2 regions of the Micromonospora sp. NPDC005194 genome follow, and region 2 is predicted to be linked to the other one. Evidence: riboswitches for the same ligand, from Rfam matches in the RefSeq annotation. Region 2 holds a riboswitch; the other holds the start of a gene.
The links. Region 2 has a riboswitch for cobalamin ahead of cobN (cobaltochelatase subunit CobN). Riboswitches for the same ligand answer to the same signal wherever they lie in the genome.

Region 1 (6,627 bases), on a different contig from region 2:
GGGCAGCTCTACAGGGGCCGTGGTCGACAGTCGTCACCCGCTCGCGGGTGCCGGAGGCGCGCTCAGGCGGAGCCGCCACCGTGGGCCCTGGCCGGTGAGCCGGACGACCGCCAACGGCTCGACGTCCAATTGCCGGTACGTCGCCAGCGGTAGTCCCAGGGCGTGCACGACCGCGACCCGGATCACGAGCGGGTGGGTGACGGCCGTGACCCGTCGGCCGAGGCCGCGCTGTTGGTCCAGCCAGCGGCCGACGCGCTCGCGTAGGGCGGCGACGGACTCGCCCCCGTGCGGCGCGGCGTCCGGGGTGGACAGCCACTCGTGCAGCGCGTCGGGCTGCGCGGCGCCGATCTCCTTCAGCGACCGGCCGGTCCAGTCGCCGTAGTCGCAGTCGGCCAGCGCCGTCTCCACAGCGGGCGCGAGACCGAGGGCGTACGCGGTCTGGACGGCCGCCGCCGCGGGGCTGGACAGGCAGGCGTCGGTGTCGCCCGACGGCGCCCGCCGGCCCAGCACGGTGGGGGACAGGGCGAGGGCGGCGCTGCGGCCACCCTCGTCCAGTGTGTCGTCCCCGCCGAACCGGGCCCGCCGCAGGGCGGCGGTGTGACCGTGGGCGACCAGCCGCAGGCTGGTGGCGTTCACCCGGCCAGTCGTGCGTCGGTTACCGCGCGCTGCCGGTGCATCAGGGCGGCGAAGAGCAGGCCGATCCCGGTCCACAGCACCACCTGGGTGCCGAGGGAGGCGAGCCGGAAGCTCCACAGCAGCGTGGCGGGGAAGTCCCCCGGGACCTCCTGGAACGACGGCAGCACCACGTAGGCCACGCCGGTGACCAGCAGGAACCCGCCGACCGCCGCGGCGGCGCGCAGCCACACCGGCGCCTGCTCGCCGACCGACCGGTAGCCCAGCGAACCGGACCAGACCGCCACCAGGCCGAGGACCACCAGCAGCAGGTAGGTGACCGTGCGCTGGTTGATGGTGGCCGGGTCGCCGACGGCCGGCGGGTTCGGCGGGTACTTGAGGAACGGCACGATCACCGCGCCGAGCAGCGCGCCGCCGGCCAGCAGCAGGCCGGACCACCCGTCGTCAACCGTGCGCCGCCGCCGGTTCAGCAGGACGTACGCGGTGGCCAGCAGGCCACCCATCGCGGCCCCGAACAGGGCGGTGGCCAGGAACAGCCCGCCGTGCTGGCCGTTCCTGCTGACCAGAGCGTCCTCGTCGTGCTGGTGCCCCCCGGTGGCGGGTTCGGCGTGTGCCGCCGCCTCCTCGATGGCGATGGCCGCCTCGACGTGGGGTTCGCCGACGACGTAGGCGAACGTTCCGGCGAGCAGGCCGGCCACCAGGCCGGCGAGCAGCCCGCGCAGGAGAACCGTGACGAACGTGGGTGCGGTGCCGGTGCCGCTCAGTGGCACGGGACACCGAGCAGGTGCCGGCCGTCGTGCATCAGCTCGTGCAGGTACGTCCCGCTGCGCGAGACCGCGCCCTGGTCGAAGGCGACGAGATAGGCCAGCAAGGTGAGCACGGCGACGGTGGCCAGGACCGTCCACAGGAGACGGGTCGGGGCAGCGGGGTGCACCAGCGGCTGGCTGGACGTGGAACTGGACATGCGTGCACGAACCTCCTCGGGGATGACGCGTCCCCATCGCAAGGCTGCGGACGACCGAGCGTCCTGGCTCGCGGCCCCGGGGTCGGGGACCGCTCACAGTGGCGCGACCGCGCCGGATTCTCACCGGCTTCCCTCGCGTCGCCGCAGATAGTGGGTCGACCGTATCGGTGCCGGTTCGGTCGGTCAAGCCGACGGCGGTGTCCGAACGCGACCCCGCCGGATGCTCGCGCGTCTGCCGTCGCCGACGGATCGACGACGGCCGTCAGCGGCGACCGCGACACGCCCGGACCCGACATGTGGGGTGTGACAAACCCAGTCGCCCCTATATATGGTGTCGACCGCAGCTGGTTCGGCCACTCATCCCAGGGCGGCCGAGGCAAGAGGGAACCCGGTGGAATTCCGGGACTGCCCCGCAGCGGTGAGTGGGAACGACAGCCGTCATCAGCACTGGGCCGCCACCTGGCCTGGGAAGCGACGGCCAGTAGGGGACCGGGTGAACCCCGGTCGTGCCCGCGAGTCCGAAGACCTGCCAGCGCGCCGCGTACCCGCATCCGGGTGGGCGGTGGTCCGAGGCCGCGTGGGACGGCCGACGCCTTTCGGATCCGCGCCGCCGGCGTGGCGTCCGCCGGTGTCGGTCTCCTCGTGCCGAGGGCCATCAGGTCCTCAAGCTCGCGAGGAGTGAGTGGTGACAGTTACCGAGGTAGCCGCGGCCGGCGGCGAGACGGCCCTGCGGCGTACGCCGGGGCAGGTCCGCGAACGCGGCGGCGCCAGCGAGCCGGTGGACGTGCGCAGGCTCGTCGCCGAGGTCGAGCGCTGGGCCGACGACCTGCCCGACGTCGACCCGCTGCGGGTGGCGACCCGCACGATCAGCGGCCTGTACGACGGCGCGACGACAGCCGAGCTGGACCGGCTGACCATCCAGACCGCTGCCGACATGATCGGTACGGAGCCGCAGTACTCGCGCCTCGCCGCCCGGCTGCTGGCCAGCCACATCGACCGGGAGGTACGCCGACAGGGCGTCACCTCGTTCAGCGCGGCGATCCGAACCGGCCACGCGCAGGGGCTGATCGGAGACGAGACCGCCGCGTTCGTCGCCGCGCATGGCAGCACGCTCGACGACGCCGTCGACGCCGACGGCGACCGCCGCTTCGAGTACTTCGGGCTGCGTACGGTCTACGACCGGTACCTGCTGCGCCACCCCACCAGCCGGCTGGTGCTGGAGACCCCGCAGTACTGGCTGCTGCGGGTGGCCTGCGGCCTGTCCCGTACGCCGGACGAGGCGGTCGACTTCTACCGGCTGATGTCCAGCCTGGCCTACCTGCCCAGCTCACCCACGCTGTTCAACTCCGGCACCCGGCACACGCAGATGTCCTCGTGCTACCTCGTCGACTCGCCGCGCGACGAGTTGGACTCGATCTACCAGCGCTACGCCCAGGTCGCGAACCTGTCCAAGTTCGCCGGTGGCATCGGCATCGCGTACTCCCGGGTCCGGTCCCGGGGCGCGCTGATCCGCGGCACCAACGGGCAGTCCAACGGGATCGTGCCGTGGCTGCGTACGCTCGACGCGAGCGTCGCCGCGGTCAACCAGGGCGGCCGGCGCAAGGGCGCGGCCTGCGTCTACCTGGAGCCGTGGCATCCGGACATCGAGGAGTTCCTGCAACTGCGGGACAACACCGGCGAGGACGCCCGGCGTACCCACAACCTGAACCTCGCCAACTGGATCCCGGACGAGTTCATGCGCCGGGTCGAGGCCGACGAGGTGTGGTCGCTGTTCGACCCGGACGAGGTTCCCGAGCTGCCCGACCTGTGGGGGGAGCGCTTCGACGCCGCGTACCGGGCGGCCGAGGCGCAGGGCCGCTACGTGCGGCAGGTGCCGGCGCGGGAGCTGTACGGGAAGATGATGCGCACCCTGGCCCAGACCGGCAACGGCTGGATGACCTTCAAGGACGCGGCCAACCGGCTGTGCAACCAGACGGCCGAGCCGGGCAACGTGGTGCACCTGTCCAACCTGTGCACCGAGATCATCGAGGTGTCCAGCGACGCCGAGACCGCGGTGTGCAACCTCGGCTCGGTGAACGTCGCCGCCCACCTGACCGGGAGCGGCATCGACTGGCCGCGACTGCGCGCCACGGTCCGGACCGCGGTGACGTTCCTCGACCGGGTCATCGACATCAACTACTACCCGACATCGCAGGCGGCGGCGAGCAACCCCCGTTGGCGGCCGGTCGGGCTCGGGCTGATGGGCCTGCAGGACGTGTTCTTCGCACTGCGGCTGCCGTTCGACTCGCCGGCCGCGCGGAAGCTGTCCACCCGGATCAGCGAGGAGCTGTACCTGACCGCGCTGGAGACCTCCGCCGACCTGGCGCGTGAGTTCGGCGCCCATCCGGCGTACGCCCAGACCCGGGCCGCGCGGGGCCAGCTCCAACCCGACCTGTGGGGTGTCGAGGGTACGCAGACCGCGCGCTGGGCCGCGCTGCGCCAGCGGGTCGGGGAGTACGGGCTGCGCAACTCGCTGCTGGTGGCGGTCGCGCCGACCGCGACCATCGCCTCGATCGCCGGGTGTTACGAGTGCATCGAGCCGCAGGTCTCGAACCTGTTCAAGCGCGAGACCCTGTCCGGGGAGTTCCTCCAGGTCAACACGGCCCTGGTCCGCGAGCTGAAGGCGCGTGGCCTGTGGACCGAGCAGATCCGGTCGGCGATCCGGCGCGCGGAGGGGTCGGTGCAGGACGTCGTGGAACTCCCGGCCGACGTGCGGGAGCTGTTCCGCACCGCGTGGGAGCTGCCGCAGCGGGCGCTGATCGACCTGGCCGCCGCCCGCGCCCCGTTCATCGACCAGTCCCAGTCGCTGAACCTGTTCCTGGCCTCGCCCACCATCGGCAAGCTCTCCTCGATGTACCTGTACGCCTGGAAGACCGGGCTGAAGACCACCTACTACCTGCGCTCCCGTCCCGCCACGCGCATCCAGCAGGCCACCGTCACGCCCGCCGCCGTCGCCCTCGTCACGCCGTCGACGAGCGACGCCGAGGCGCTGGCCTGCTCGCTGGAGAACCCCGAGTCGTGCGAGGCGTGCCAGTGACCGTCTCCGACACCGCCGCTGACGCGAGGACCACGCACATGCTGCTCGACCCCGGGATGGATCTCACTCTCCGCCCGATGCGCTACCCGCACTTCTTCGACCGGTTCCGCGCCGCCATCCGCAACACCTGGACGGTCGAGGAGGTCGACCTGCACGCCGACCTTGCCGATCTGGACAGGCTGTCGCCGGCCGAGCGGCACCTGGTCAGCCGCCTCGTCGCGTTCTTCGCCACCGGCGACACGATCGTCGCCAACAACCTCGTGCTCAACCTGTACCAGCACGTCAACAGCCCGGAAGGCCGCCTCTACCTGTCGCGGCAGCTGTTCGAGGAGGCCGTGCACGTCCAGTTCTACCTCAACCTGCTCGACACGTACGTGCCCGACGAGACCGAGCGGTTCGCCGCCTTCGCCGCCATCGAGAACATCCCCTCGATCCGCCGCAAGGCCGAGTTCTGCTTCCGCTGGATCGACTCGCTGGGGGAGTTGCGCGAGCTGCGGACCCGGGACGACCGGCGCGCGTTCCTGCTCAACCTCATCTGCTTCGCCGCCTGCATCGAGGGATTGTTCTTCTACGGCGCGTTCGCGTACGTCTACTTCCTGCGCTCCCGCGGCCTGCTGCACGGCCTGGCCTCCGGCACCAACTGGGTCTTCCGCGACGAGTCGATGCACATGGCGTTCGCGTTCGACGTGGTGGACACCGTGCGTGCCGAGGAGCCCGACCTGTTCGACGACGATCTCGCCGACCAGGTTCGCCAGATGCTCACCGAGGCCGTCGAGTGCGAGGTCCAGTTCGCCGAGGACCTGGTGGGTCAGGGCGTGCCCGGTCTCACCCGGGCGGACATGCGGGAGTATCTCCAGCACGTCGCCGACCGCCGTCTCGTCCAGCTCGGGATCGCCCCGCACTACGGGTCCGCCAACCCGTTCGCCTTCATGGAGTTGCAGGACGTCCAGGAGCTGTCCAACTTCTTCGAGCGGCGGGTGTCGGCGTACCAGGTGGGAGTGACCGGGACGGTGGCCTTCGACGACGACTTCTAGGACCCCCACCCCACCCCCTCCCCACCCCGTCGACCAGGAAGTTGCTGCTCCCCTATCGGCGTGTCAGGGGCACCAAATTCATGATCAACGTCGGCGGCGGGCGAGGTGGGGATGGGGTGGGGGTGTTCTTGGGGGTGGAGTGACCCTCAGGCGGGGGAGCAGGTCGGAGTGATGGTCGGCGGACTGGTGGTGGCGCTCGTGCTGAGGTAGCCCGCGGTGGTGGACGTTCCCGGCGCGAGCTGCCCGTTGTAGGCGGCGTTCGCGACGGTCACCTGGTTGCCCGCCTGGGTGAGGGTGCCGTTCCAGACCTGTGACACCGTCTGCCCACTGGGGAGGGTGAAGGTGACCCGCCACCCGGCGAGCGACGAGGCCCCGGCGTTGGTGACCGTCAGCCGTCCTTCGAATCCGCCCTGCCACGTGTTGACCACGGTGTTGGTCACCGCGCAGGACTGCCCAGCCGGGACCGTCGGCGTCGGCGTCGGCGTCGGCGTGGGAGTGGGCGTCGGGGTGGGGGTCGGAGTCGGCGTCGGAGTCGGCGTCGGCGTCGCGGTGGGGGTCGGGGTGGGCGTCGTGGTGCCGCCGGCCTGGAACTGCCACCAGTTGAAGTTGAACAGGTTGCCGCTGCCGCCGGTGAAGCGCAGGTACAGGTCCTGGGTCCCGGTCGCGCCGCTGACCGGGCAGGAGACGGTCTGCCAGGTCTGCCACCCGCCGGTGCCCGGCACCGCGCAGCTGCCCACCCGGGTGCCGGTGGGGCTACCGAGGCGCAGTTCGATCGTGCCACCGGACGTGGCCGAGGCGACCCGGGCGGAGAAGGACGTCGCGCCCGTACCGAAGCCCACGCCCTTGACCTTGATGTAGTCCCCGTTCTCGATGAACCCGACGTTCATCCCGCCCTCGCTGGCCGGCTCGGTCTCGATGCC
Region 2 (6,627 bases):
CCGCACCGAGGGCCTTCTCCAGGTCGAGCGAGCCGACGACCCGGTCCTCGGCGGCGCCGACCGGCAACTCCACGAGACGGGCCGGACGGGTCTCGACGGTGGCATCGTCCGGGTGCGGCCCGTCCGGGCAGCCCGGGTCGGGCTCGGCGGGGTCGCAGCCGAAGCGGCAGCCGGCGACCCGGTGGACCGGGGGCAGCAACGCGGCGAGCGCCCGGACGGCGGTGGACTTGGCGGTGCCCTTCTCGCCGCGCACGAGGACCCCGCCGATCGCCGGGGAGACAGCGTTGAGCAGCAGCGCCAACCGCATGTCGGCCATGCCGAGCACCGCGCTGAACGGGTAGGTGATCATGCCCGGTCCTCCAGGTCGCCCTCGCTGGCCAGGTACGTGTCACGGAGTCGGTCCAGGGTGGCCGGCTCGGGTTTGGCCCACAGCCCCCGGTCGGCGGCCTCCAGCAGCCGCTCGGTGATGCCGCGCAGCGCCCACGGGTTGGACTGCTCCAGGAACTCCCGGGTCGTGTCGTCGAAGAGGTACGCGGCGGCCAGGTGCTCGTACATCCAGTCGTCGACCACGCCGGCCGTGGCGTCGTAGCCGAACAGGTAGTCCACGGTGGCCGCCAGCTCGAACGCGCCCTTGTAGCCGTGCCGGCGCATCGCGGCGATCCACTTCGGGTTGACCACCCGGGCCCGGAACACCCGCCGGGTCTCCTCGCCCAACGTGCGGGTGCGCACGTCGTGCGGCATCGCCGAGTCACCCACGTACGCCTGCGGCGACGATCCGGTGAGGTGACGGACCATCGCCACCATCCCGCCGTGGTACTGGAAGTAGTCGTCCGAGTCGACGATGTCGTGCTCGCGGGTGTCCTGGTTCTTCACCGCCACCGCGATCCGCGCGAACGAGCGTTCCATGTCGGCGCGCGCCTCCCGCCCGTCCAGGCCCCGGCCGTACGCGTAGCCGCCCCACACCGCGTACACCTCGGCGAGGTCGGCGTCGCTGCGCCAGGTCCGCGCGTCGATCAGCGGCAGCAGGCCCGCGCCGTACGCTCCGGGCTTGGAGCCGAAGATCCGGGCGGTGGCCCGCCGCTCGTCGCCGTGTTCGGCGAGGTCGGCGGCGACGTGCGCCCGCACGTAGTTCTCCTCGTCCGGCTCGTCCAGCGCGGCGACCCGCCGTACGGCGTCGTCGAGCAGCGCCACGACGTGCGGGAACGCGTCGCGGAAGAAGCCGGAGATGCGCACGGTCACGTCGACGCGGGGCCGGCCCAGCTCGGCGGTCGGCACCACCTCGATGCCGGTGACCCGCCGGGACCGGTCGTCCCACACCGGGCGGCAGCCCAGCAGCGCGAGCACCTCGGCGATGTCGTCGCCCTGGGTGCGCATGGCGCTGGTGCCCCACACGGTCAACCCCACCGAGCGGGGGTACGTGCCGGTGTCGGCGAGGTGCCGGGCCAGCAGCGAGTCCGCGAGGGCCACCCCGACGTCCCAGGCGTTGCGACTGGGGATGGCCTTCGGGTCGACGGAGTAGAAGTTGCGGCCGGTGGGCAGCACGTTGACCAGGCCCCGGGTGGGTGAACCGGACGGTCCGGGCGGCACGAACCGCCCGTCGAGCGCCCCGAGGGTGTGGGTCAGCTCGTCGGTGGTGCGCGCCAGCCGGGGCACCAGTTCGGTGGCCGCGAAGCGCAGCACCGCGACGACGTCCGGGATCGGCTGCCCGGTCACCTCCGCGACCACCGCGTCGACCGCCTCGGCGTCCCAGCCGAGCGTCTCCATCCCGATGACCAACCTCCGGGCGAGCGCCTCGATGAGGTCGACGGCGTCGGCGGCCGTGCCGGCCGGCCCGTCCACCACGTCGGTCAACGCCGTGGGCACCGCCAGTCGTTCGCCCGGTGCCGCCAGCAGTTCCTGCTCGTCGAGGCCGTACGCGGCGGCGAGGGCCTGTCGCAGGCCGGGCAGGGCGTGGTTGCCGCCCCAGATCTGGGGTGCGCGCAGCACCGCGAGGACCAGGTTGACCCGCGGTTCGCCGACGGGCGCGTCGGCGAGGATGTGCAGCCCGTCGCGGATCTGCACGTCCTTGACCTCACAGAGGTACCCGTCGAGGTGCAGCACGAAGTCGTCGAAGTCGTCGGCGTCGGGCATCGCCTCGGCGTGCAGGTCGTGATGCAGCTCGGCGGCGCGCACCAGGTCCCAGATCTGCGCCCGCACGGTCGGCACCTTGGCCGGGTCGAGGGCCTGCACTGTCGCGTACTCGTCGAGCAGTTGCTCCAGCTTGGCCAGGTCGCCGTAGGTCTCGGCGCGGGCCATCGGCGGCACCAGGTGGTCGATCACCACGGCGTGTGCGCGCCGCTTGGCCTGGGTGCCCTCGCCGGGGTCGTTGACGATGAACGGGTAGACCAGCGGCAGGTCACCGAGGACCGCGTCGGGCGCGCAGTCGGCCGCCAGGCCGAGACCCTTGCCGGGCAACCACTCCAAGGTGCCGTGCTTGCCCAGGTGCACCACGGCGTCCGCGCCGAAGCCGCCGTCCGCGACGGGCGCGGCCAGCCAGCGGTACGCGGCCAGGTAGTGGTGGCTCGGCGGCAGGTCCGGGTCGTGGTAGATGGCGATCGGGTTCTCCCCGAAGCCACGCGGCGGCTGGATCAGCAGCACCACGTTGCCGAAGCGCAGCCCGGCGAGCACGAGGTCCCCGCCGTCGGTGTAGAGCTCGCCGGGCGGCTCACCCCAGTGCTCCCGCATCCGCTCACGCAGCTCGGCCGGTACCTGGTCGAACCACCGCCGGTAGGTCTCGCCGGGCACCCGGGCCTCGGCGGCGGCCAACTGCTCCGGGGTGAGCCACTCCACGTCGTGCCCACCGGCGGCGATCAGGGCGTGGATCAGCGCGTCGCCGTCGTCGGGCGGCGGCGCGTCCCCCAGGTGGTAACCCGCCTCGGCCAGTGCGGCGAGCAGCCGGACCGCCGAGACGGGGGTGTCCAGCCCGACGGCGTTGCCGACCCGGGAGTGCTTGGTGGGGTACGAGCTGAGCACGACGGCGACCCGCTTGTCGGCGTTGGGCACGTACCGCAGCCGGGCGTGACGTACCGCGATGCCGGCCACCCGGGCGGCCCGCTCGGGGTCGGCGGCGTAGACCGAGAGGCCGTCCGCGTCGATCCGCTTGAACGAGAACGGCACGGTGACGATCCGTCCGTCGAACTCGGGGATGGCCACCTGCATCGCCGCGTCCAACGGGGACAGCCCGGCGTCGCTGCCGGCCCACTGCTCCCTGGTGCTGGTCAGGCAGAGCGCCTGAATGACGGGCACGTCCAGGGCGGCGAGCGCGCCGACGTCCCACGCGTCCTCGTCGCCGCCCCCGGACGCGTCGGCGGCGACCGCGCCGCCGGCCGCGAGCACGGTGACCAGCAGCGCGTCACAGCGGGCGAACAGCCCGAGCGGGCCCCCGCCCGTGGTCAGGCCCCGCAGCGAGCCACAGAAGATCGGCAGCGGGTTGCCCCCGGCCTCCCGCACGGCCTCGGCCAGGACGTCGACGAAGGCGGTGTTGCCGGCGAGGGCGTGCGCCCGGTAGAAGACGATCCCCACGGTGGGCCGCCGCGGGTCGGTCGGGTGGTCGCCGTGTACGCCGTACGCCGGGGTCGGCGCGGGCGGGGCGAACCCCTCGCCGGTGAGCAGCACCGTGTCGCAGAGGAACCGGGCCAGGTGCCCGAGGTTGTCAGGCCCGCCCTCCACCAGGTACGCCAGCGCCTGGGTGACCACTCCGGACGGCACCGTGGAGATCGCCATCAGCTCCGCGTCGGGCACCGCCTCACCGCCGAGCACGACAGTCGGCACGCCGGTGGCGAGCACCGCGGCGAGGCCGTCCGGCCACGCCTGCCGACCCCCGAGCAGGCGTACGACGGCGAGGTCGACCCCGTCGAGCAGGGCGGGCACCTCGTCGGCCGCCACCCGCGCCGGGTTGGCGAGCCGGTAGTCGGCGTCACTGGCGCGGGCGGCCAGCAGGTCGGTGTCGGCGGTGGAGAGCAGCAGAACGCGCACGGCAGGCTCCGGACGGTAACGTCGGCACGCTCGCGAGAGCGGCCTGGCGACGTGGGATGGGCGCAGGGTTCAGCGGAGGCCGCGATCCGGCCGGCTCAGCGGCCTGCGGCCGGGAGCGACGGGCGGCGCGGTCCGGAACTCAGCGGTGAACGGAGTCGATGCCGATCGCGGCGACGGCACGGCCGCGGTGCGCAGGACGGCAGCAGCCGTCGGTGATGGAGACGCCAAGCGTCATCGGGTCCTCCTCGGGTGTCCACGCCCTGGGGTACGTCCCGACGGCCGAAGTATCCTGGCTTCCGGATCGACGCTCTCCCCCGGCCTTCCAACCGCAGACACACGGCCGTGACTCACGAGGGGGGATCGCTCCCCGGTGACAGTGGCGGGACCGCGTCGGATTCGCACCGACTTCCTTCACTGCCGTCAGGCCGCGAATGCTGCCACACCCCTGCGCTGCGGGTCAACGCTGCTCCGGCCCGACGAACGGGCGTGCGTCACCGAGCCTCAACTGTCGACGCGACAGCGGATCACCCGACCTCGATGCCCCGGATCAATGCCCGACATCCTTTGCTCTGCTTCCCTATACGCAACGGGAATGGGGCGTCACTGGCGCTTATTGGTAAGCAGAGCAAAGGATCGGCGGAGCACTCTGGCTCGCGCCGCTGGCCCGGCGGTGGTGGCTTCTGGGCGGAGGAGTCTCAGCGGGCGTGGCGCTCCGGGTGTGCCCGATTCCACACCCGCATCCGCTCCGGGTAGCCGGTGCGGGCCGCCTCGTACAGCGGCACCGCGTGCTTGCGGGCGATGGCGCCCGCCGCGCGGGGTGTGCCGGTGCGGCGGCGGATCCATTCGCCGTCGTGGGCGATCGCCACCACTGTGGTGTCGGTGGCGGTGGTCTCCGGCTCCAGGTAGAACTCCACTCCCCGCCGGCTGGCGACGAACGACTCCAGCGCGGCGAGATCGTCCCGGGTGGCCTCGCGGTCCAGCTTCGTTGGGGTCGCCTCGGTGCCCCGTGACCGCCGGTTGAACCAGCCCATGCCCAGCCCCTCTCCTCGGACGCCACTCCAGTTCAGCACCGATTCCTGGCAATACGCTGCACGCCAGGTGGGAGAAATCTGACTCGGCGGAGCGCGGACGGAACCGCTGGAGCGGGCGTACCGAACGGAAGCCCTGAAAGCGGGGGGCAACACTCCCCGCCATATCCAACATATACCGCATGGGGGGACTTGCGGCAAGGCCCCAGGTGTACCGCAGAATTGCCCGTCCAAGGCCAGGACCTGCGGAAACGGGAGCCAATACATGCACAACTCGTCGGCGGCGGCCAGCGCGTTCGACCTTCCCGACAACCTCGCCGCCAAGGCCGACCCGGCGCTGATCGACCGTGACGAGCAGCACTTCGCCGTCATCGCGGCGAGCCTGGAGCAGTCGATCGCCGAGCTGTCCGACCGCCTCGACGCCGAGCGCCGGGCACCCGCCGGCAAGGGCCGCCAGGCGGTCGTCCGGGACGAGGAGATCCGCCGGCTGACCGCTCGCCTGCGCGCCCTGCGGCGCTTCGGTCTGGACCTGTGCCTCGGGCGCATCGTCAGCGCGGACGGCCCCGAGCCGGTCTACATCGGACGCTTCGGCCTCACCGACGGCAACGGTCGACGGCTGCTGCTCGACTGGCGCTCCCCGGCGGCCGAGCCGTTCTTCGGGGCGACCCACGCCAACCCGATGGGCCTGGCGAGCCGGCGTCGGTACCGCTGGACGCTCGGCCGGATCAGCGACTACTGGGACGAGGTGTTCACCCCGGACGGGTTCGAGGGGCATGCGGCGCTGGACGACCAGTCCGCGTTTATCGCCAGCCTCGGCGGCAACCGGTCGGCCCGGATGCGCGACGTGCTCGGCACCATCCAGGCCGACCAGGACGCCATCATCCGGGCCGGATCGCGCGGCGCTCTCGTCGTCGACGGCGGTCCGGGCACGGGCAAGACCGTCGTCGCCCTGCACCGCACCGCGTACCTGCTCTACTCCGATCCCCGCCTCGGTCACCGCCGCGGCGGGGTGCTGTTCGTCGGGCCGCACGAGCCCTACCTGGCGTACGTCGCCGACGTCCTGCCCAGCCTCGGCGAGGAGGACGTGCAGACCTGCACCCTGCGCGACCTCGTCCCCCAGGGCGCCGCGGCGACGGTCGAGGCCGATCCGGACGTGGCCCGCCTGAAGTCCTCGGCGGACCTGGTCCGGGCGATCGAGGCGGCCGTGCGGTTCTACGAGGAGCCGCCGACCACGGCGATGACGGTCACGGCCGGCGACGCCGACGTGCGGCTGAGCGCGGACGACTGGGCCCAGGCGTTCGAGGCGCCCGGACCCGGCACCCCGCACAACGAGGCGCGGGACGAGATCTGGGAGGAGCTGCTGGCGATCCTGCTCGGGAGGTACGACGGCGACGAGTCGGACGACCTGGTACGCGGCTCGCTGCTGCGCAACCGGGATCTGCGTACGGCGTTCAACCGCGCCTGGCCGCTGCTCGAAGCGACCGACATCGTCGCCGACCTGTGGTCGGTGCCCGCCTATCTGCGCCGGTGCGCCCCCTGGCTCGGCCCCGAGGACATCCGCCGGCTCCAACGCGTCGACGCCCGC

Region 1: linked by a shared signal. The riboswitch ahead of ABZU53_RS29345 (ribonucleoside-diphosphate reductase subunit alpha) and the one ahead of cobN (cobaltochelatase subunit CobN) in region 2 are both predicted to bind cobalamin.

The regions. Positions count from the first base shown of each region.
Region 1 is NZ_JBEXIA010000052.1:10,555-17,181, reverse strand. It holds gene ABZU53_RS29360 (histidine phosphatase family protein) at 34-636, opposite strand; gene ABZU53_RS29355 (CbtA family protein) at 633-1,403, opposite strand; gene ABZU53_RS29350 (CbtB domain-containing protein) at 1,394-1,597, opposite strand; cobalamin riboswitch at 1,656-1,729, opposite strand; cobalamin riboswitch at 1,926-2,146, shown strand; gene ABZU53_RS29345 (ribonucleoside-diphosphate reductase subunit alpha) at 2,283-4,673, shown strand; gene ABZU53_RS29340 (ribonucleotide-diphosphate reductase subunit beta) at 4,712-5,707, shown strand; gene ABZU53_RS29335 (family 43 glycosylhydrolase) at 5,854-6,627, opposite strand, start outside.
Region 2 is NZ_JBEXIA010000009.1:182,022-188,648, reverse strand. It holds gene ABZU53_RS10700 (VWA domain-containing protein) at 1-349, opposite strand, end outside; gene cobN (cobaltochelatase subunit CobN) at 346-4,014, opposite strand; cobalamin riboswitch at 4,297-4,426, opposite strand; gene ABZU53_RS10690 (hypothetical protein) at 4,710-5,045, opposite strand; gene helR (RNA polymerase recycling motor ATPase HelR) at 5,308-6,627, shown strand, end outside.